DNA from 3 places in the Bradyrhizobium sp. ISRA436 genome. Region 2 is predicted to be linked to each of the others. Evidence: predicted binding sites of a transcription regulator. Region 2 holds the regulator's gene; each other region holds the start of a gene.
The links. Region 2 encodes PhoB, which activates phosphate uptake and scavenging genes when phosphate is short. Its sites were predicted from a motif close to TGTCATNNANCTGTCAT; they were not measured.
Positions count from the first base shown of each region.

Region 1: the regulator PhoB is predicted to act here: its motif matches at 4,515-4,531, upstream of MTX23_RS13925 (Orn/Lys/Arg decarboxylase N-terminal domain-containing protein).
Region 3: the regulator PhoB is predicted to act here: its motif matches at 1,615-1,631, upstream of MTX23_RS01470 (alkaline phosphatase D family protein).

Region 1 is NZ_CP094519.1:2,965,927-2,973,557, reverse strand. It holds gene MTX23_RS13950 (sodium:solute symporter) at 1-225, shown strand, start outside; gene MTX23_RS13945 (tetratricopeptide repeat protein) at 569-1,177, shown strand; gene MTX23_RS13940 (DJ-1/PfpI family protein) at 1,401-2,540, shown strand; gene MTX23_RS13935 (cupin domain-containing protein) at 2,613-3,035, shown strand; gene MTX23_RS13930 (acyl-CoA dehydrogenase family protein) at 3,051-4,208, opposite strand; gene MTX23_RS13925 (Orn/Lys/Arg decarboxylase N-terminal domain-containing protein) at 4,574-6,931, shown strand; gene MTX23_RS13920 (GNAT family N-acetyltransferase) at 6,950-7,510, shown strand.
Region 2 is NZ_CP094519.1:7,130,956-7,138,586, forward strand. It holds gene MTX23_RS33160 (Hsp33 family molecular chaperone) at 1-570, opposite strand, end outside; gene argF (ornithine carbamoyltransferase) at 721-1,647, opposite strand; gene MTX23_RS33170 (aspartate aminotransferase family protein) at 1,647-2,855, opposite strand; gene MTX23_RS33175 (GcrA family cell cycle regulator) at 3,340-3,852, shown strand; gene phoB (phosphate regulon transcriptional regulator PhoB) at 3,951-4,661, opposite strand; gene phoU (phosphate signaling complex protein PhoU) at 4,720-5,439, opposite strand; gene pstB (phosphate ABC transporter ATP-binding protein PstB) at 5,451-6,269, opposite strand; gene pstA (phosphate ABC transporter permease PstA) at 6,266-7,111, opposite strand; gene pstC (phosphate ABC transporter permease subunit PstC) at 7,116-7,631, opposite strand, start outside.
Region 3 is NZ_CP094519.1:312,616-320,246, forward strand. It holds gene MTX23_RS01470 (alkaline phosphatase D family protein) at 1-1,551, opposite strand, end outside; gene MTX23_RS01475 (TAXI family TRAP transporter solute-binding subunit) at 1,841-3,187, opposite strand; gene MTX23_RS01480 (4a-hydroxytetrahydrobiopterin dehydratase) at 3,465-3,770, shown strand; gene MTX23_RS01485 (YkvA family protein) at 4,000-4,377, shown strand; gene MTX23_RS01490 (NADPH:quinone oxidoreductase family protein) at 4,507-5,487, opposite strand; gene MTX23_RS01495 (SDR family oxidoreductase) at 5,590-6,429, shown strand; gene MTX23_RS01500 (invasion associated locus B family protein) at 6,563-7,165, shown strand; gene rlmN (23S rRNA (adenine(2503)-C(2))-methyltransferase RlmN) at 7,351-7,631, shown strand, end outside.

The DNA of each region.
Region 1 (7,631 bases), 3.3 Mb from region 2:
TGGGCCGGCGGAATCGCCACTGGGACCGCGATGTTCATCGCAGCAAAACTTGCGCCGACCTACGCGCTCGCGATCGGCACCTTCACGTTTCCGGGCTATGCGGCGCTTTACGCGGTCATCGTCAACCTGGGTCTGACGGTTGTCCTCACTCTGCTGCTCACCTCGCTGGGCGCCGCTTCGACCGACGAAACCGTCGCAACCGAATATCACGCGCCGACGGCATGACCCGTGGCCTCGCCGCTCCCGGCGAGCGCCCTGCCACGGATATGCAAGCCATTCCGTCGAATGATGCTCGGCCATATGCGGGAAGGCAGGAACGCGACAGGTCGCCGTCGCCTTGCGCAAGGCAGCAGCCGCACTCCATCACGCCCCGCAGCTAACACGAATGTTAGTTTCTGACTGCAGCGACCGTGACACGGCGTGCGCAGCGTGCGGCAGCGCGCCTGCATCGGAAGGACAGTGCGATTGCCGGATTCGTTGCCGCAACATTTTTTTGTAGCGAACAGGGAATGTCACCTGTCACCCGGAGTTGTTGCTTCAGGTCAACGACTGTCCTCGGGAGGTGTGCATGATCAAGTCACCGATGAAGCTCGCAACGCTTGCGGCATTCCTGACAGTGCCGCTCACCCTCTTCCCGCCGCAGGCAACCATGGCGGCCGGAGGTGGAGGCGGTGGTGGCGGCGGCGGAGGCGGAGGTGGAGATCCCTACGGATCGCACTACGACACGCCGGCCTATCCGCAGCAAAAGGGCAAGAAGACCACGCACACCAAGAAACCCACCAAGCAATCCGGCTTCGAGGATCCGGCATTTCGCGAGGGCTACCGCGCCGCCTATGCGACGATCTACGAACGCAACGACTATGCCGCCGCGATCGATCAACTCCATGCACTCGGTCATGACGATCATCCGAACGTCGCCAATCTGATCGGCTACTCCTATCGCAAGCTCGGCGATTACAAGCAGTCGCAGGTCTGGTACGAACGCGCGCTGAAGGCCGATCCGAACCACGTGCTGACGTGGAATTACTACGGCCTCTGGCAGATCGAACAGGGCAACCGCGACCAGGCGGAATACCATCTGCGCCGTATCGCCGAAATCTGCGGTACCGATTGCGCGGAGTATCGCTCGCTCGCAGCGGCGCTCGAGCAGCCACCGGGCACGAATCTTGTTTACTGACCTGCGCCGCCGATTCTGAGACAGCCTGTAGCCCGCATGAGCGGAGCGACATGCGGGAAAGCCGTCCCCGGATGCCGCTGGCGCTCATCCGGGCGACGCGTCGACACAGACCTCAGCCGCCGGCATCGGCGTGTCCGTTTTTGCGGGAAATACGCCATTTCGATCGACACTCTCGCCGGATAGTTTGCGCCCAGACGCAACAGATCCGTTGAGACATATCCTCATGAACTGGCGGCTTCTTGCATGGGGCGGTCTTGCCGTTGCCGCGCTGGTTCCAATCCTTGGTGGCGGCTGGCTGCTCACCCTCCCCGCCGCTTCGGCGTTCAAGGCGCCGCCGCCGATCGCGAAGGAGGAACATAATGCAACGCTCGCCGCTTTGAAGCCGCCGAAGCGGCAACGCCCGCTGATCGCGATCGTCGGCATCAACGATATGACCGAGACCACCGACTATCTGATGCCCTATGGCATCCTCAAGCGTGCCGATGTCGCCGACGTCGTCACGTTGGCGACGGGGCCCGGACCGGTGACGCTATTTCCGGTGCTGAAAGTCGAGCCGGACGCAACGATCGCTGCGTTCGATGCCGCGCATCCCGACGGCGCGGACTATGTGATCGTGCCCGCGATGAGCCGCGACGACGATCCGGCCGTGGTGCAGTGGATCCGCCGCCAGGCGGAGAACGGCGCCATGATCGTCGGCGTCTGCGCCGGCGGCAAGGTCTTGGCCTCCGCCGGCCTGCTCGATGGCCGGCAGGCGACCACGCACTGGTTCTACGTCAAGGACTGGCGCGACAAGCATCCTGAAATCCGCTACGTCGCGAACCGCAGGATCGTGGTCGACCGCGGCGTTGCAACGACTACCGGGATTTCGGCGTCGATGCCGATGTCGCTCACCCTGGTCGAGGCGATCGCGGGCCGCGCCAAGGCCGAAGCGGTCGCCCGCGAGATCGGCGTCGGCGCCTGGGACGCGCGTCATGACAGTGGCGCGTTCAAGTTCACGCGCCCGTTCGCGCTGACCGCGATCGCGAACACGCTGGCGTTCTGGAGCAGCGAGCAACTCGGCCTTGCCCTGACGCCTGGCATCGACGAGGTCTCGCTGGCGCTGGTCGCAGATAGTTGGTCGCGCACCTATCGCTCGCACGCGGTGACGTTTGCCGCGACTGGCGCTCCGCAGACAACCCGCAACGGCTTGCGTATCTATCCACAACAGGTCGCGACCGATTGGCCTGCGGCGCACCTGCTTCCGGCGGTTGGAACGACGCCGCCCGCTCAGGCGCTGGACCAGGCGCTCAAGGGAATCGAGACGCGCTACGGCGCGGGCACGGCGGACTTCGTCGCCATGCAGCTCGAATATCCGCGGCGCTGAATCCAAGCAATGCCCATTGCCCTCGTCGTGCGCCGTCCGCTATCGTGGCGACAAACCACGCGCGAGACGACCATGCCCGAACTGATCGAGATCGGCGCGCTGCAGCTCAAATTCCTGCAGAGCAAGGAGACCACCGGCGGCAGCATCGACCTGTTCGAGATGACGCTGCAGCCGAATGCGCGGATGCCGATCCCGCATTACCACGAGAGCTGGGACGAGACGATCTACGGCCTGTCGGGCATCTCGACCTGGCGCGTCGACGGCAAGGACATCGACCTCGCGCCCGGTGAGACCGTGTTCATCAAGCGCGGCATCGTGCACGGCTTCACCAACCGCTCGAACGGTCCGGCGGCCTGCCTGTGCATGCTGAGCCCCGGCGTGCTCGGGCCAAAGTACTTCAAGGAAATGGCGGCGCTGCTGGCCGGCGGCGCGCCCGATCCGGCGCAGATGAAGGAGACGATGCTGCGCTACGGGCTGGTGCCGGTTGCGCCCTGACGACGCGGATCGCCCTCAGAACCGCCAGGTGCCGGGGTCGAGGCCGAGCCTCACGCGTCCGGCGAGCGCATAGCTGTTCGGGCTCATCGCGATATGCTTGATCGCCGCGTCGACGTCGCGGACCGATCGTTCCAGCGTGCCGGTCTCGAAGATCGCGGCTGTCCCGGCACTGGCCGCAATCATGCCGACGACGCGCGCGGCGTTTTCCGCGGCATTGGCACAGGCAACCCGCAAGAACGCCCGTGCCTGAATGAGCCGGCCGCCTCCGACGTCGGTTGCTTCCATCAGTTCCGTCATGGCTTCGACGAGCAAGGCTCGCGCAGAGCGCAGGGCAGCCTCGGCGCGGCCGACCATGGCCTGAACCAGTTCGCCGTCGCGCAATTGACCGGCACCCCCCGGGCGCGGCTTGCGGCTCGCGAGCGCGATGAAGGCGTCAAGCGCACCGCGCGCGATTCCGAGCGGCACAACCGAGATGGTCCAGGAGAACGCCGAGATACCCGGCAACCGATACAGAATGCCCGCCTGTGTCGGCTGGAAATCGATCAGCAAATGGGTGTGACTGACCGGAACGAAGCTGTCGCGAACCTCGAAATCGCAGCTACCTGTGCCGCGCAGTCCCGAGACGAACCAGGTGTCGTCCACGCAGACGTCCGACCTGTCGAAATAGCAGCAAAGCGGCGCACCGTCCTTGCCGTCCGGCCGCTTCGCTCTGGCAAGCCCCATGAACCGCGTCGCGTGATGTGAGCCGCTGCCGAACGGCCAGCGTCCGCTGACGCGATAGCCGCCCTCGACCTCCACCGCCGTTCCGACCGCGCCGGTCGCGCTCACCACGAACGCGAGCGGATCGGCGAACCAGTTCCGCACCACGTCTTCCGGCAGATAGCCGCCGATCCGGCTCATGCCCGCACCATTCCCGACCAGCCAGCCGACCGAACCGTCGAGCGCCGAGGCGGCCTCGACGATCGTCATGAAGTCGAGCGGCGAGAATTCCGGGCCGCCGAGCGACCGCGGCAGATAGAGCCGAAACAATCCGGCCTCGGCGAGCGCGTTGAAGACCGCATCGGGAAGCCTGCGGTCGCGGTCGAAATGCTGGCGTTCCGCCGCAATCAGCAGCGCCAGCCGATCGATGGCGGCGAGATAGTCCACAACACTGGCTTGGGTCGGTACGAGCATGGCAGCCTCCGGACCGGTAACGCGCCCAGTGTTGGGCATCATGCCGCACCAGGCAAACGCGAAGAATTCAGCTGCGGGTGAACTGAATTCATCTACACTCCCCGTCATGCGCAAGCTGCCGCCGGTGACCGAACTCCGTGCCTTCGAAGCGGTTTCAAGGCGGCTGCCGCGGAGTTGCAGGTGCGCCGACCGCCGTCAGCCGCCAGATCAACCTGCGGGAACGTCACTGCGGCCAATCGCTGTTCCGGCGGCGGCCGCGTCCGCTGACGCTCACCATTCCGCCTTGATCGTCGAGCGCGCACCACCTGTCATCTGCCTGTCATGAATTGTGCCGACACGTCAGCGGACACAGTTCGAGGACACGCATGGACTATTTCAAACGGTTCAACTTCCTGTTCGCCGCGCCGGTGTTCGAGGCCGACGACCTCGAGGGCATCCGCTTCAACCAGATCATCACCGAAATCGAGCGGTCCGGCTTCGAAGTGGTGCGCGCCCGCAAGCTGGAGGATGCCGAGATCGCGGTGCAGACCGATGCCGCGATCGGCTGCATGGTGGTCGACTGGGGCAAGAAGGGACTTGAAGGCAAGACCGCGGCGCTGATCAATTTGATGCGCCGGCGCGGCCTCGACTTCCCGATCATCCTGCTGATTCGCCGCAAGCGCTTCGAGGACCTGCCGGTCGAGGTGCTGGATTTCATCGACGGCTACGTGTTCCTGTCCGAGGAGACGCCGCCCTTCATCGCGAAAAATCTGATCAGCCGGCTCAAGCAATATGCCGAGACGTTGAAGACGCCGTTCTTCGGCGCGCTGGTCGACTATGCTGAGGAAGGCAACCAGCTCTGGACCTGCCCCGGCCACAATGGCGGCGTATTCTACAGCCGCAGCCCGATCGGCCGGGTGTTCGTCGAGCATCTCGGCGAAGCCGTGTTCCGCGATGATCTCGACAACTCCGTGCTCGACCTCGGCGACCTCCTCACCCATGAGGGGCCGGCGCTGCGGGCGCAGAAGGAGGCGGCGCGGATCTTCGGCGCCGAGAAGACCTATTTCGTGCTCAACGGCACCTCGACCTCAAACAAGGTCGCGCTCGGCTCGCTGGTCACCGACGGCGACCTCGTGCTGTTCGACCGCAACAACCACAAGGCCGCGCATCACGGCGCGCTCTTGATCGGCGGCGGCATCCCGGTCTATGTGCCGACCGTGCGCAACGCCTGGGGCCTGATCGGCCCGATGCGCTGGGACCTGCTCGACGAAGCGACCTTGCGCGATCACATCCGCAAGCACCCGCTGGTCAGGGACGAGGGTGCCTGGAACAAGCCCCGCCCCTTCCGCGTCGCGGTGGTCGAGCAGTGCACCTATGACGGCACCATCCACAGCGCCGAGATGATCCTCAAGCGCATCGGCCATCTCTGCGATTACATCCTGTTCGATGAGGCCTGGGCCGGCTTCATGAAATTCCACCCGATCTATGCCGGCCGCTTCGCGATGGGGCTGTCCGACCTTGGCCCTGAGGCGCCCGGCATCATCGCGACCCAATCGACCCACAAGCAGCTCGCGAGCTTCTCGCAGGCCTCGCAGATCCACATCCGCGACCGCCACATCAAGGGCCAGAAGCGTCGCGTCGAGCACCGCCGCTTCAACGAAAGCTTCATGCAGCACGCCTCGACCTCGCCGTTCTATCCGCTGTTCGCCTCGCTCGACGTCGGCGCGCAGATGACGAAGGGCCGCTCCGGCGAAGTGTTGTGGGACGACACGATCCGGCTCGGCATCGAGCTGCGCAAGAAGATCCGCGCGGTCAAGCGTGAGTTCGAGGAGAACGAGACGCGGCCCGATCGGCGCTGGTTCTTCGAGCCGTTCGTGCCGGATCGCGTGATGATCCCGGACGTCGCGCGCGAAGGCGGCGTGCACAACGTGGCCTGGGAGACGATCTCGACCGACCAACTCGCGACCAACCCGTCCTACTGGCAGCTCAAGCCCGGCGAGAGCTGGCACGGCTTCCCGGACGTGACGGCGGGTTTCGCCATGACCGACCCCAACAAGCTGACCCTGCTGACGCCGGGCTTCGATCATGCGACCGGCGCCTATGCCGACCATGGCATTCCCGCACCCGTGGTGGCACAATATCTGCGCGAGAACCGCATCGTCGCCGAGAAGAACGACCTCAATTCCCTGCTCTTCCTGCTGACGCCGGGTGTCGAGGCCAGCAAGGCCGGCACGCTGGTGAGCGGGCTCGTCGCCTTCAAGAAGCTGCACGACGACAACGCGCTGCTCGAGGACGTCATCCCGGAGTTCTACCGCCGCCGGCCGAACCGCTATGCCGGGGTGCGGCTGCGCGATCTCTGCGGCGACATGCATCGCTTCTTCCGCGACGCCGGGGTCAGCGCGCTACAGGCGAAACAGTTCCTGCCCGAGCACCTGCCCGAGATCGCGATGTCACCGCGCGAGGCCTCGCGCTACCTGGTGGGCAACGACGTCGACTATCTGCCCATCGACGAGATCTTCGGACGCATCGCCGCGACGCCGTTCGTGGTCTACCCGCCCGGCATCGCCACCATCGTGCCCGGCGAGCGGCTGTCGGAACGCAGCAAGCCGATGATCGACTATCTCAGGATGTTCGAGGCGAGCTTCAACGCGTTTCCCGGCTTCGAGGTCGAGATCCAGGGCGTCTACAAGGAGATCGATGCGTCAGGACGCGTCCGCTTCTATACCTACGTCGTAGCGGAATAAGCGGACGGACTGCACGCAATGGAGAATGACAACAAGATCATCGTGCGCGCCTCGCGCGACAGCGACGTCGACGCCATGCTGTCGATCTACCGCCGCCACATCCGCCGCGGCGTCGAGGAGAGCGTCGACGACAGCGGCACGCCGGAACCCGACGATCTGCGCGAGCGCCGCAAGAACCTGCGCAACACCCGCCTGCCGCATCTGGTGGCCGTCTGCAACGGCGACGTGGTCGGCTACGCCTATGTCGTGATGTTCCGCAAGCGCCCCGCCTATCGCTACACGGTGAAGCACTCGATCTACGTGCATCACCAATATGTCGGCCAAGGCGTCGGGCGAAAGCTGCTGCAGGAATTGATCGACACCTGCGCCGCGGCCGGCTTCCGCCAGATGATCGGCTATATCGACAGCGACAACGCCGCGTCGCTGGCGCTGCACAACCGGTTCGGCTTCGCGCGTGTCGGGCACCTGCCCGGCGTCGCCTATCGCTACGGCCACTGGTCGGACAGTGTGATGGTGCAGCGCTCGCTCGGCCCTGGCGCGACCGAGCCGCCCCCGCCCGCGCCGCTGTCGCGGCGGTGAGGCTCTCACGGCCGTCATTGCGAGGAGCTCGCGACAAAATTGCAAAGCAATTTTGCGCTGAAGCGACGAATCAATCCACGATTCCGCACGCGGTGCAATGGATTGCTTCGCGGAGCCTGTC
Region 2 (7,631 bases):
GCCCTCGCCGCCGCGCATTTCTTCGCCGACCGCAAGGCGGACCCGGGTCGGAATCTGCTCGGAGCGCAGGAAATACTCGTGCGCCGCGTCTTCCAGGCTGCCGCCCTCCAGCGCGACCAGCCCCTGATAGCGGCTCGTGTTCGACCCCTGGTCGATGGTCATCGCGAGATGGCCCTTGCCGAGCAGCTCACCCGAGGTGAGGCCCGGCTTGAGGCGGGAGGCGTCATAGCGCGCATAGGCGCGCAGCCGGTCGGGTGCCCGGAAATCGACGATCAGCAGCGAGACCGGACCGTCGGTCCGGGTCTGCAGGATGAAGCGGCCCTCGAACTTGACGGATGAGCCGAGCAGCGTCGTCAGCACGATGGCCTCGCCCAGCAGCTTGCCCACCGGCGGCGGGTAATCGTGCTTGTGCAGGATCTCGTCGAGCGCGGGACCGAGCCGGGTCAGCCGTCCGCGCAGGTCCAGCGCGTCGACCTCGAAGGCCAGCACCGCGTCGTCAACCGGAATGGCCGATGGCGCGCGGGTCGGCGCCTCGGCAGCGATTTTGGTGTCGGGGGATTGTGGAACCATGGCGCTCTATCTGGGGTCTCGGACCGCTAAACGAAAGGGGTTCACGCGCGAAGCTTGAGCCCAAGCCTCTCGAGCTCAAGTTTTCGCGACAACTCACAGCAGCGGTTACTGGTCCCGGCGCGAGGCCGGGACGACAGCATTAAATGCGCGCTATGCGACCGCGTTAAAACACCAGGCCAGAATGCCCTTCTGCGCATGCAGGCGATTTTCCGCCTCGTCGAACACGACGGACTGCGGGCCATCGATCACCTCGTCGGTGACCTCCTCGCCGCGATGCGCGGGCAGGCAGTGCATGAACAACGCGTCGGGCTTGGCCAGCGACATCAGCTTTTCATTGACCTGGTAGGGCCTGAGCACGTTGTGGCGGTGCTCGCCCTCCTTGTCGCCCATCGACACCCAGGTGTCGGTGACGACGCAATCGGCGCCGCGGACCGCGGCTTCCGGATCGGTGCCGAGCACGATCGACGCGCCGGTGGTCTTGATCCAGTCGCGCATCGCTTTCTTCGGCGCGAGCTCCGGCGGGGTCGCGACGTTGAGATTGAACTTGAAGCGCTCGGCGGCGTGCGCCCAGGAGGCCAGCACGTTGTTGTCGTCGCCGGTCCAGGCCACCGTCTTGCCCTCGATCGACCCGCGATTTTCCTCGAAGGTCATCAGGTCGGCCATCACCTGGCACGGATGCGAGCGACGCGTCAGCCCGTTGATCACGGGAACGGTGGCGTGCGCTGCAAGCTCCAGCAGCGCATCGTGGTTGAGGATGCGGATCATGATCGCATCGACATAGCGCGACAGCACGCGCGCGGTGTCGGCGATGGTCTCGCCGCGGCCGAGCTGCATCTCGGCGCCGGTCAGCATGATCGATTCACCGCCGAGCTGGCGCATGCCGACGTCGAACGATACCCGTGTGCGGGTCGACGGGCGCTCGAAGATCATTGCCAGCGTCTTGCCTTCGAGCGGCTTCTTGCCCTTCTCGTGGGCCTTCAGCTTCGCCTTCATGGCGGCGCCGGCCGAGAGCATGTTGCGCAGCTCGGCGAGCGGCAGCTCGTTGATGTCGAGGAAGTGGCGGACAGGCTTGCTCATCATCCCGCCGCCTTCTTCGGCTGTGCAGCCGTCAGCGCGGCACACGCGCGCTCGAGACTTCCGACCGCATGGTCGATTTCGGCCTCGGTGACGATCAGCGGCGCCAGGAACCGCACGACATTGTCGCCGGCGCCAACGGTGAGCAGCTTCTGCTCACGCAGCGCGGTGACGAGATCGCCCGAGGGCACCACGGCCTTGACGCCGATCAACAGGCCTTCGCCGCGCACGTCGGAGATCACGCCGGGATAGCGATCGACGACCGAGGCGAGCTTCTGCTTGAGCAGCAGCGACATCTTCTGCACGTGATCGAAAAAGCCGGGTTTGAGCATGACGTCGAGCACGGCATTGGCGGCCGCCACTGCCAGCGGATTGCCGCCGAAGGTCGAGCCGTGCGAGCCCGGCGCCATGCCGGCCGCGGCCTTCGCGCTCGCCAGCACAGCGCCGATCGGGAAGCCGCCGCCGAGCGCCTTCGCAAGCGACATCACGTCGGGCGTGACGCCGAGGCGCTTGTAAGCGAACAGTTCGCCGGTGCGGCCCATGCCGGTCTGCACCTCGTCGAACGCAAGCAACAGGCCGTGCTCGTCGCAGAGCTGACGCAACGCCTTGAAGAAGGCTTGCGGCGCCGAGCGCACGCCGCCCTCGCCCTGCACCGGCTCGATCAGGATGCCGGCAGTGTGCGGCCCGATCGCCTTCTTCACCGCCTCGATGTCGCCATGCGGAACCTGGTCGAATCCATCCATCGGCGGACCGAAGCCCTCGAGATATTTGGCGGAACCGGTGGCGGCGAGTGTTCCGAGCGTGCGGCCGTGGAACGCGCCCTCGAAGGTGGTGATGCGGTACCGCTCGGCATGGCCCTTGGAGAAGTGATAGTGGCGGACCAGCTTGATCACGCCTTCCATCGCTTCTGCGCCGGAATTGCAGAAGAACACGTAGTCGGCAAAGCTCTGTTCGCAGAGCCGTGCGGCGAGCACCTCGCCGTCCGGGCTCTTGAACAGGTTCGACATGTGCCAGAGCTTGGTCGCCTGTTCCTGCAGCGCCTTGACCAGATGCGGATGCGCGTGCCCGAGCGCGTTGACCGCGACACCTGACGTGAAATCGAGATAGCGATCGCCGTTGGTTGCGACGAGCCAGGCGCCCTCGCCGCGTTCGAAGCCGAGATCGACCCTGGCGAAGACGGGGAGCAGATGCGACGTGGCGCTATTGGTCATGGCAATCACTGACGGGTTTGAGGCCGACAATTGCCGCGTGCCTTGACGCCAGCGCAGCAACGGCCAGCTTCGGAAAACAAAACGTGCCGCCTTTTCGGGCGGCACGTGGCAAACATTGTATGCTGCGGGCAGTCGCTGTCAATCGCCACGAAGTGGCCTTCCTGCAATGCGAAACGCGCGCGATCCGGTGCATTCCGGTGAGGTGGAAAAGCCTCTTTGCAATGCATAAGTGTGGGAACATGTGGACGCGCTGCCGCGGACTCTTGCGCCAGAGTCACGCCATATTGTAGCGTTTGGCCTGTCGGATACGACATCTCGTGCGGCAGTACTGGACCCTCTAAGTAGCTTTCGTTCTGCGTACACGTTCGGGCGCAAAACCGCGTCCGGCGAGGGCTAAGGGATTCTGCCCGCAGGGATATTTGTCAGATTTGGCTCGCAGCGCCGCTCCAATGACTGGCCGGCGCAAGGCGAAGGGAAGAATGCGATGACGGTATTGACCTGGTCCGATGATCGCGTCGAGCAGCTGAAGAAGCTCTGGGAGGCGGGCCTGTCGGCCAGCCAAATTGCGGCGGAACTCGGCAATGTGACGCGAAACGCCGTGATCGGCAAAGTGCATCGGCTTGGCCTGTCCGGCCGTGCCAAGGCCCCCTCCACCGCGGCCCCGCGGCAGCGCAAGGCCCGTCCCGCCCAACACATGATGCGGGTGGCACGCCCGGTCTCGCGTGGCAACACGGCGCTCGCGCACGCCTTCGAGGTCGAGCTGGAGCCGGATCCGGTCGCCTATGACAATGTGGTTCCGATGAGCCAGCGGCTGTCCCTGCTCGAGCTGAACGAGGCCACGTGCCATTGGCCGGTCGGCGACCCCTCGAGCCCCGAATTCTTCTTCTGCGGCGGCAAGGCACTCACCGGCCTGCCCTATTGCGCGCATCACTCGCGTGTCGCCTACCAGCCGGCCGCCGATCGGCGCCGCCCGGCCAACAAACCGCCGACACGGTAAACACAGCTCATGAAACGAAATCCCCGCGCAAGCGGGGATTTTTTATGCCTGCAGAGCCTGGTGATGTGTCCCGGCAGGCGCCGCGACGACACTCACGCTTAATGCTGCGGCTCGGCCTTGGCGAAGCGGTCGTCCAGCGCATAGCCGGCGCCGCGCACGGTGCGGATCGGATCCTGCTCGCGGCCGGGATTGAGCAGCTTGCGCAGCCGGCCGATATGCACGTCGACGGTCCGCTCGTCGATATAGATGTCGCGGCCCCAGACGCTGTCGAGCAGCTGCTCGCGGCTGAACACGCGGCCGGGATGCTCGAGGAAGAACTCAAGCAGGCGATACTCGGTCGGCCCGAGATCGATCGGACGGCCCGAGCGCGCCACGCGGCGCTTCTCGCGGTCGAGTTCGATGTCGCCATAGGTCAGCACAGTCGCGAGCCGCTCGGGGCTCGCGCGGCGCAACAGGCCCTTCACGCGCGCCAGCAGCTCCGGCACCGAGAACGGCTTGACGATGTAATCGTCGGCGCCGGTGGCGAGGCCGCGGACCCGCTCGCTCTCCTCGCCGCGCGCAGTCAGCATGATGATCGGGAGCTGCTTGGTCTCGGGCCGCGCGCGCAAGCGGCGGCACAACTCGATGCCGGACAGGCCCGGCAGCATCCAGTCAAGCACCACGAGATCGGGAACACGCTCCTTCAGCCTTGTGTCGGCATCGTCGCCGCGCCCGACCGTTTCGACGTCGTAGCCTTCCGCGTCGAGGTTGTAGCGCAGCAACGTCGTCAGCGCTTCCTCGTCTTCGACTACCAGAATGCGTGCGCTCATCGGTCTATGTTCTTTCTCTGTGTTGATCCGTTGCCCGGACGCGAACCAAGCACCTCAGCTAGCCGTTGCCCGGCACTGTGGTGGCAAAGGTGGTCATATCACCCTTCGGGCGCTTGTCGGTGATCTGCTGGCCTTCGATCATGTAGAACACGGTTTCGGCGATATTGGTGGCGTGGTCGCCGATCCGCTCGATGTTCTTGGCACAGAACATCAGATGGATGCAGAACGAGATGTTGCGCGGGTCCTCCATCATGTAGGTGAGCAGTTCGCGGAACAGCGAGGTGCAGATCGCGTCGACCTCCTCGTCGCCCTTCCAGACGGCCATCGCGGCCGGCAGGTCGTGCGCGGCGTAGGCGTCGAGCACCGACTTCACCTGCGACAGCACGAGGTCGGTCATGTGCTCGAGGCCGCGGATCAGCTTCAGCGGCTGGAAATCGCTCTCCAGCGCCGCGACGCGCTTGCCCATGTTCTTGGCGAGGTCGCCGATCCGCTCGAGATCCGTGGCCACCCGCATCGCGCCGACGATCTCGCGCAGGTCGATCGCCATCGGCTGGCGGCGCGCGATCGTCAGCACCGCGCGCTCCTCGATGACGTGCTGCAGACCGTCGATCTCGACGTCGGCGGCGACGACACGCTTGCCGAGCGCGACGTCGCGGCGGATCAGCGCGTCGACGGATTCGGTGATCATGCGCTCGACGAGGCCGCCCATCTCGGCGACCAGGCGCGTGAGTTCCTGCAGATCGCTGTCGAATGCCTTGGCGGTATGTTCAGAAGCCATCGCGTGTCTCCTCAGCCGAACCGGCCGGTGATGTAGTCCTGGGTGCGTCGATCGCTCGGCGAGGTGAAGATCTTGTTGGTGTCGTCGAACTCGATCAGTTCACCAAGATACATGAAGGCGGTCTTGTCGGACACGCGCGCCGCCTGCTGCATGTTGTGGGTGACGATCGCGATCGTGTAGTCCTCGGACAATTCCTGGATCAACTCCTCGACCTTGGCGGTCGAGATCGGGTCGAGGGCCGAGCACGGCTCGTCGAACAGGATCACCTCGGGCCGCACCGCGACGGTGCGGGCGATGCAGAGGCGCTGCTGCTGCCCGCCCGAGAGCGAGAGGCCCGAGGCGTTCAGCTTGTCCTTGACCTCATTCCACAGCGCGCCGCCGCGCAGCGCCTTCTCGACGCGGTCGTCCATCTCGGACTTCGAGATCTTCTCGTAGAGACGGATGCCGAAGGCGATGTTCTCGTAGATCGTCATCGGGAACGGCGTCGGTTTCTGGAACACCATGCCGACCCGCGCGCGCAACAGGTTGAGGTCGAGCTTGGGGTCGAGGATGTTGGTCTGGTCCAGCATCAACTGGCCGACGGCACGCTGGCCCGGATAGAGATCATACATCCGGTTGAAGATGCGCAGCAGGGTCGACTTGCCGCAGCCCGACGGACCGATGAACGCCGTGACGCGGTTGGTGCCCAGCGTCAGGTTGATGTTCTTCAGCGCGTGGTGCTCGCCGTAATAGAAGTTGAGGTTGCGCACCGTGACTTTCGGCGGTGCCTCCGGAAGCGGCACCTGGGGAACGTGGCTCGCGACAGTCGTCGAAACGGAAAGCTCGGTCATTTTGCGGCCCTTTCGGCACCAAGGATACGCGCGCCAATGTTGAGCGCGAGCACGGTGATGGTGATGAGCAATGCACCGCTCCACGCCAACTCCTTCCAGTAGGCGTAGGGGCTTTGCACGAAGTTGTTGATGGTCACCGGCAGGTTGGCCATCGTGCTGGTCAGGCTCAGGTTGAAGAACTGGTTCGACAGCGCGGTGAACAGCAGCGGTGCGGTTTCGCCGGCGACGCGGGCGGTCGCCAGCAGCACGCCGGTGATCAGACCCGATCGGGCGGCACGATAGGCGATTCGCTTGATCACCAACGAGCGCGGCAGGCCGAGCGCGGAGGCCGCCTCACGCAGCGGGTTGGGCACCAGCAGCAGCATGTCCTCGGTGGTGCGCAGCACGACCGGGATCACGATCACGGCGAGCGCCAGCGCGCCGGCGATCGCCGAGAAGCCGCGCATCGGCACCACCACGGCGCCATAGATGAACAGGCCGATGATGATCGAGGGCGCGCTGAGCAGGATGTCGTTGATGAAGCGGATCACCGAGGTGAGCTTGTCATGCCGGCCGTATTCGGCAAGGTAGGTGCCGGCGAACAGGCCGAGCGGCGCGCCGATGCCGACCCCGATCACCGTCATGATGATCGAGCCGACGATGGCGTTGAGCAGGCCGCCCTCGGTCGAGCCCGGTGGCGGCGTGTTCTGGGTGAAGAGCTGCACGCTCAGGCCCGCGACGCCGTTGTAGAGCAGCGTGAACAGGATCAGCGCCAGCCAGGTGACGCCGAACAGCGCGGCGCCGATGCACAAGGCGCGGACGACGATGTCACTGCGGCGGCGTGATTTGTAGATCGGGTTCATGGCGTCACTTCCCCGCTTTCTTTTCCAGCCGCAGCAGCATTAGCCGCGCTCCGGCCAGCACGAAGAAGGTCAGCACGAACAGGAGCAGGCCGAGCAGGATCAGGCCGGACTGGTGCAGGCCGTCGCTCTCGGCGAATTCGGAGGCGATCGCCGCCGAGATCGTGGTGCCCGGCGCGAAGATCGACGAGGAGATACGGAACGAGTTGCCGATGATGAAGGTCACCGCCATGGTTTCGCCGAGCGCGCGCCCGAGTGCCAGCATGATGCCACCGATCACGCCGACCCTGGTGTAGGGGATCACGACGCTGCGGACGACCTCCCAGGTGGTGCAGCCCATGCCGTAGGCGGCTTCCTTCAGCACCGCCGGCACGGTCTTGAACACGTCGACCGAGATCGCGGTGATGAACGGCAGCACCATGATCGCGAGGATCAGCGAGGCGTTGAACAGGCTCAGATAGGACGGCGGACCGGCGAAGATGCTGCCGAGCACCGGCACGCCGTCGAAGACCCTGATCATGAA
Region 3 (7,631 bases), 690 kb from region 2:
CGGATCGAGCGTGATCGACCACAATTCGGCGTCGGCACGATCGCGCAGGCTCACCGTCATCTGTCCGCTCTTGCCGTCGATCTTGACGTGACCGAAGAACTGCATGCCGGCCGACGGCGGCAGGTTCTGGTTCGCTTCGCCCGGCGCCTTCACGAACTTCACTTCGGGGCCGAACGTGTTGTCGAGTTCGTTCGGGCCGAACGTACCGGCATGCAGCGGGCCGGAGACGAATTCCCAGAACGGATCGAACTCCTGGAACTGCGCCTTGTTCGGGTTGTAGTAGTGCGCGGCGGCGTAGTGCACGTCGGCGGTCAGCCACACCGTGTTGACGATTCCAGCGGTCTTGATGAAGCGCAGGACGTCGGCGATCTCGAGCTCGCGGCCGCGTGCCGGACCGTCGCCCTGCGCGAAGGCTTCCGAACCCTTCTTGTTGGCCGCGTCGTCATAGACGAGGAGGGAGAGCGGCATGTCGGAGGCGATCACCTTCCAGGTGGCGCGCGAGTTGAGCAAGCCGCGCTTCAGCCAGGCGAGCTGGTCGGGCCCGAGGAAATAGGCGTCGGGACCATAGGTCTCCTGCAGGTTCGGGCCGTTGGGGCCGCGATAGCTGCGCTCGTCGAGCATGAAGACGTCGAGCAGCGGGCCGTAGCTCAACGTGCGGTAGACCCGGCCCGGCTCGACGATGCTCTCGCGCATCGGATACATCTCGTGGAAGGCACGGGCCGAACGCGCGGCAAGCAGCATGATGTCGCGCTCCTTGTAGGCGTCGGGCAGTTGCTTCGACAGCGACCAGTTGTTCATCACTTCGTGATCGTCCCACTGCACGAAGATCGGCACTTCGGCATTGAAGGCGCGCAGATTCTCGTCGAGGAAATTGTATTTGTGGGCGGCACGGAATTCGTTGAGCGTCTCGGCGACCTTGGCCTTTTCCGGAATTGTGATGTTCTTCCAGATCTTGCCGTCGGGCTGCTTCTGCTCGGCCGTGATGATGCCGTCAGCATAGATGGTGTCGCCGGAATGCAGGAAGAAATCCGGCTTGTGCTTCTTCATGGCGGAGAAGGTGACCATACCGCCGTCATCGGGATTGATGCCCCAGCCCTGGCCGGCCACGTCGCCGCCCCACACGAAGGAGACGTCGCGGCGATCGCTCGGCGCGGTGCGGAAGCGGCCGATCACCGGCTCGCCTGCGATGTCGATGTGGGAGAGATCGCGGAAGCGCACGCGATAGAAGATGTCCTGGCCGGAGGGCAGGTTCTCCAGCAGCATCTTGGCGGTGAAGTCGCTCTCCGGCAGCGCCGCGATCGGCGGCAGCGTGCGCGCATCCTTGAACGATTCCGTGGTCGCGACCTCGACCATCATCTGCGACGGGCGATCGGCCCGGGCCCAGACCACGCCGCCGTCGACACCGACGTCGCCGGACTGCACACCATGGGTGATCGCCGGCCGGTCGGCAGCGCGGGAGAGATAAGGCATCGCAACGACGCCGGCCCCGGTCGCTGCCGCGGTGGACAGGAAGCGTCGGCGAGTGATCTTGCGCGAAAACCGGATCGTCATGGGGGCCTCCAGGAATAGGACGCGACACTGCGCCGCAAGCTCGCAAAGACCTAGAAAAATTCCATGACGGAGAGATTACAGGGAGTGGCTGCGCGGGGGAGAACTGCGACGTGCCTCGTAAGGTGAGCACGTCTGTCAGGCTCCCTCTCCCGCTTGCGGGGGAGGGTGGGGTGGGGGCTTCCTCCGCGAATGATGCCGCGGAGAGAGCCCCCCACCCGCCGCGCTACGCGCGTCGGCCTCCCCCGCAAGCGGGAGAGGCGGAATGAGTTCGCGGAGAGGGAGTCGTCCCTTATGCCGAGCCCGCCGCGCGGAACTGGGTGGCGGCGCGCTGCAGGTTCTGCGGCATGCTCATCAACAGCGCCTTGCGGTCGGCGACCGCGTTGTGGAACTGCTCGAGCGCGATGTTGAACGCGGTCAGCGTGCCCTGTTCGATCGCGCCACGCTCGAAGCACACCAGCGTGTCGCGCAGGATGTCGTCGGCCTCCGCCTGCATCTGGTCGAGCTCATCGGTCGAATCGCTGCGCCGCGCGGCCTTCAGCATGTCCAGCAGGCGATCGCGCTGCGAGGTGTTGGTGTTGCGTTCGTCCTGCTTGAGATAGCCGGCGAACCACGCGCCGGCCGAGCCCATCGCCGAGAGCGCCATCAGGCTCCACCAGATGTAATCGCTGTAGCGGTCGAGGAAGGTCTTTTCCTCGCCATCGACGAAGGCGGCGGCGCCCGGATGCACCGGGATGACGGCGTCCTTGTCGGTGTCGGGGGTCTCGATCTTGGCGGCGAGCGGGAAATCGCTCTTCAGCGACTGCCGGATCGAGAACAATTGCCGCGTAAACGCTGCCACCGTCGATTCCGATAGGCCTTTGCGGGCGACGATGTGATGCGAGAAGCTGATGGTCTTGACCTCGTCCTCCGGCCGGTCGGCAGAGCCGAGCGAGCCGGCGGGGATTTCCGAGGCTTCATAGGCCGGATGGTTCTGCGCGATCGCCTCGGAGGCATCGATGGCGAGGAAGGTCGGCTCGTTGCCGTCATGGGCCGATGCCGCGATCGCGTCGATCGTGATCTTGCTGTTGGCGGGACCTGCGGCGAGATAGGCGTCGGCCTTCTGGTTGCGGATCGCCTCGACCGCCTCATTGACCGGGAACTGGACGATATCGACCTTCATCGGGTCGATGCCATATTGCACCAGGATCATCTTGAGCAGATTGACGTTGGCCTGGGTACGGCCAACGACGCCGATCTTGTGGCCGGCAAGCTGCGCGATCTTGGTGATCTTCGGGCCCTTCCGCCGCTTGCCTTTCGCCGCGGGTGGAACCCACATCACCACGACATTCTTGCGCAGCGTCGCAACCGCCTGTGCGTTCTTCGGCACTTCGAGATCGCCGCGGATGATGGCGAGATCGGCCTTGCCTTCGGCGAGCACCTGCGCGCTCGCCGGAGCGCCATCGGTTTGCATCGGGCGAAGCTTGACCTGGCTATTCGCCTGGTTGTTGAAAGCCTGGGCCAGTGTCTGCACCAGCTTGACATCGTCGCTGTTGGGCGGGCCGACCGCGATGCGCAGCGTCACCGGCCGCATCGCGAAATAATAGCCTGCAGCCATCGTGCCGATGATGGCGAGCACACCCGCGATCAGCACGAATATCAGCCGTTGCCGCGCAGAACGGGGCGGCTTCGGCAATATGTCGGCGGGGCCAGTGCCGTTGGTCATCGATCTCGCAAACAAAAGCTTGGGGCTCAATCTCAAAAGGGCCGGCGCGCATACATCCCCGATTTGTAGCAAATTCCGGGGACGACCGACGTTACATCTCCGTCATGGTGAGCAGCGGCGATAGGACGCAATTTCGGCCTTAATTTCGGCGTGGATCCCATCGCGCAGGCCGGCCGTTAGGTTAAGGTTGGGGCCAAACAGGAGGGCTGTCATGGTGGAATTGCTGTCGGCGGAAGCAAGGAAGGCCGCGCTCTGGGAATTGGCCGGCTGGGCGGAGATGCCTGGCCGTGCGGCCATCACAAAGACCTTCGTGTTCAAGGACTTCAACGAAGCTTTTGGCTTTATGTGTCGCGCGGCCTTGGTCGCGGAAAAGAACGACCATCATCCTGAATGGAAGAACGTCTACAAGACGGTCGAGGTCATGCTGGCGACCCACGAGGTCGGCGGGGTGACCAAACGCGACATCGAGCTCGCCAAGGCCATGAACGCGATCGCAAGGCAGCTCGGGGTGAGCTGACTTTGTCAGCCCTCATGGCGAGGAGCGCGGAACGCGCGTCTCTGGACGATGCTGCGCATCGCCAGGCGAACCATGAGGCCCGGGCCTGCATCCTTCGAGACGCTGCTTCGCGGCTCCTCGGGATGAGGGGTCGGGGCGTTGATGCAGCGCGCCTTGCGGCGGCCGTCTGACATCACCAGATTCGCAGCGAACGTCGCCCGACTGCCGCGCGGCGTCGAGGAGCCTTGCGATGGCATCGACCGAACACAGCGTGGGATTCGAGCCCGCCGACCGGCTGGCCCAGGATCGCGAAAGCGTGCGCCGCCGCTTCTGGATCAAGTTCAAGAAGGTGGTGGCGCGGCTGCCTTTCGCCGAGGATCTGCTCGCCGCTTATTACTGCGCCTTCGACCGCCAGACGCCGCGCCATGTGCAGGCGGCGCTGCTTGGCGCCATCGCCTATTTCATCCTGCCGTTCGACTTCATTCCCGACATGATGCCGATCCTCGGCTTCACCGACGATGCGGCGGTGCTCGCGACCGCGATCCGCATGGTGGCAAGCCACATCACGCCCGAGCATCGCGAGGCCGCGCGTGCCGCGCTGAAACGCGCCACGCTGAGCGAGGAGTAAGCGCCGCGTAGCCCGGATGAAGCGAAGCGCAATCCGGCGCCGATGAACCGTCCCGGATTTCGCTGAGCCTGTCATCGGGCGCGCGTTCGCGCGACCCGTTGGCTTCATCCGAGGCTACGCGATCTCTTCTCAGCTTCCCGGATGCAGGATCACCTTGCCCATCGCCTTGCGGCCGGCGAGCACCTTCAGGGCTTCCGCGGTCTGCGACAGCGGGAAGGTGCGGTCGACATGCGATGAGATCTTGCCTTCCGCGGTCCACTGCACGAGCTTCTCGAGGTTCTTGCGGTTCTTCTCCGGATTCTGCCGCGCCCATGCGCCCCAGAACACGCCTCTGATGTCGCAGCCCTTCAGGAGCGCGAGGTTGAGCGGGATCTTCGGGATCTCGCCGGCGGCAAAGCCGATCACCAGGAAGCGGCCTTCCCACGCGGTCGAGCGCAGCGCAGCTTCGGCGTAAGCGCCGCCGACCGGATCGAACACGATGTCGGCGCCCTTGCCGCCGGTCAGCTTGCGCAGACCTTCCTTCAAATCTTCCTTGGCGTAGTTCAGCGTCAGCTCGGCGCCGTGCTGCTTGGCGAATTCGAGCTTCTCGTCCGACGAGGCGCAGGCGATCACCTTCAGGCCCATCAGTTTGCCGAGTTCGCAAGCGGCAAGTCCGGTGCCGCCGGCGGCGCCGAGCACCGCGAGCGTCTCGCCCGGCTTCGGGCTCGCGCGATCTTCCAGCGCATGCAGCGCGGTGCCGTAGATGATGATGATGCCGGCGGCGCGGTCATAGTCGAGATTGTCGGGGATCTTCACGATCGCATTCGCCGGCAGCGCGATCTTGTCGCGCGCGCCGTTATGGCCGCAGGACGCCACGACGCGGTCGCCGGGCTTGAGATCGGTGACGCCTTCGCCGACGCTCTCGATCACGCCTGCGACTTCCGCAGCCGGCGAGAACGGGAACGGCGGCTTGATCTGGTACTTGCCCTGGATCATCAAGATGTCGAAGAAGTTCAGCGCAGCCGCCTTGATCGCGATCACGGCTTCGCCGGGACCTGCCGCGGGATCCGGCACGTCAGCCAGCACGAGATCGTCGGGTTGACAGTATTGCGAGCAGAGGATGGCTTTCATGGACACACCTGATTTTCGGACACACAAAGGTTTCAGCGTTCTAGGCTGAGAGCTTCATGCCGGATTTACGGCGGAGCGACAATACAAGCGGAGGATCAAACTATGTTTGAAAAAGGCCTGCTGGCGAACAAGCGCATCCTGATCACCGGCGGCGGCTCCGGCCTTGGCGCTGTCATGGGGCGTCGCTTTGCCGAGCTTGGCGCCGAACTGATCATTTGTGGTCGTCGGCAGGAATTGCTGGAGGAGACCGCAGGAAAATTCCGCAGCGAATTTGGCGCGAAAGTCTCCACCGCGCGATGCGATATTCGCGATGGCGCTGCGGTTGAAGCGATGATGGACCAGATCTGGCAGGAGGCGCCGATCGACGTACTCGTCAACAATGCTGCCGCAACCTTCATCGCGCAGACCGAACATCTGTCATTCCGCGCGGCGGACGCGATTCTCGCCCCGACGCTGCACGGCACGCTGTATTGCACGCTCGCAGCCGGCCGCCGCTGGATCGAGGGCAAGCACAAGGGCGTGGTGCTCTCGATTCTTTCGACCTCGACCATCACCGGCCGCGCCTTCACCGTGCCGTCGTCGATGGCCAAGACCGCGGTGCTGGCGATGACCAAGAGCCTCGCGGTCGAGTGGGGTCCGAAGGGCATCCGCACGGTGGCGATTGCGCCCGGTGCGTTCCCGACGCCCGGCGCCACCGGACAGTTGCGTCCCGAGGGCCGCGGCGAGAGCTGGTCGCACCGCAATCCGCTCGGCCGCGCCGGCGAGCATTCCGAACTTGCCAACCTCGCGACCTTCCTGATCTCCGACCAGGCCGGCTACATCAACGGCGAGATGGTGGTGCAGGACGGCGGCTCTCACTTGCGCAGTTCCGGCGCGGAGGACCTGCTGCAATGGACCGACGCGCAGTGGGAGAAGCAGCGCGCAGCGCGCGCCAAGAGGTGACGCGCCGCTTCTGTGCCGCACGCTCGTCTCCTGGCGTAACTGCCTTCCCAAGAAGACGTTTCCCGGTTATCCATCCGAGCCGGCGGAGGGGAATCGCCGAGCCATCTTCCAGTCACAATGATGGGGGAACCAGTTGGCCGTGCGGCAAATACTGACATCGCTGGTTGCGGGTAGTCTGGTGTGCGGGATCATCTCGCTTGCACCGGCGCACGCTGCGCCGAAACAAACTGCGCCGAAGAAGGAAGCAGCCAAGCCCGCGTCGCCTGCCGCGGCTGCGGCCGGCGGTGCGGAGCCGACGCTGATCGGCCAATACGGCACCTGGGGTGCCTACATGGCTTCGCCGAACGGCAAGAAGGTCTGCTTCGCGCTCGCCAAGCCGTCGTCGTCGAAGACCAATCCGCCGAACAGGCCGCGCGATCCGGCCTATGCCTTCGTCTCGACCCGTCCGGCGGAAAAGGTCGTCAACGAAGTCTCGGTCATGATCGGTTACACCCTGAAGCCGGGCTCCGAATCGACGCTCCAGGTCGGCGGCGGGACCTACGCGATGTACACGCAGGGTGACGGCCTCTGGATCAAGAACGCGGCCGAGGAGGAGCGGATGGTGGAAGCCATGCGCAAATCGGGTGAGGCGACGGTGAAAGCGGTCTCGGCCAAGGGCACAGAGACCACCGATACGTTCTCGCTGAAGGGCCTGTCGCAGGCGCTCGACCGGCTGGCGCACGACTGCCGACGCTAAGTCCGAATCAGCGTTGTTTATCGGCGGCAGAAGGCCTATTTGAGGGTTGGTTCCCCTCATGGGTGAGAAGGCATCAGGGCCATCTCGAGCCATGCGGCCCGGCCGATGGCCTCATTCTTCGAGATGCGGCGGAGGCGCCGCTCCTTAAGGGTGAGGATCGGAAATCCCACAAGCACAGACACGCGATGACCGCAGAATCGATCGTTCAACATGCCACGGCCAATACGCTGGTCGAAAAGGTTCCGCTCGAAACCTATGTGCCGCCGGCCAAGCCGTCGCTGATCGGGTTGTCGCGCGCCGAGATCGCCGATCGCCTCGGCGAGGTCGGAGTTCCGCCGTCGCAACGCAAGATGCGCACGCAGCAGCTTTGGCACTGGATGTATTTCCGCGGCGCCAGGAACTTCGCCGAGATGACCAACGTCTCGAAGGACATGCGCGCCGAACTCGAGAAGCATTTTACCGTCGA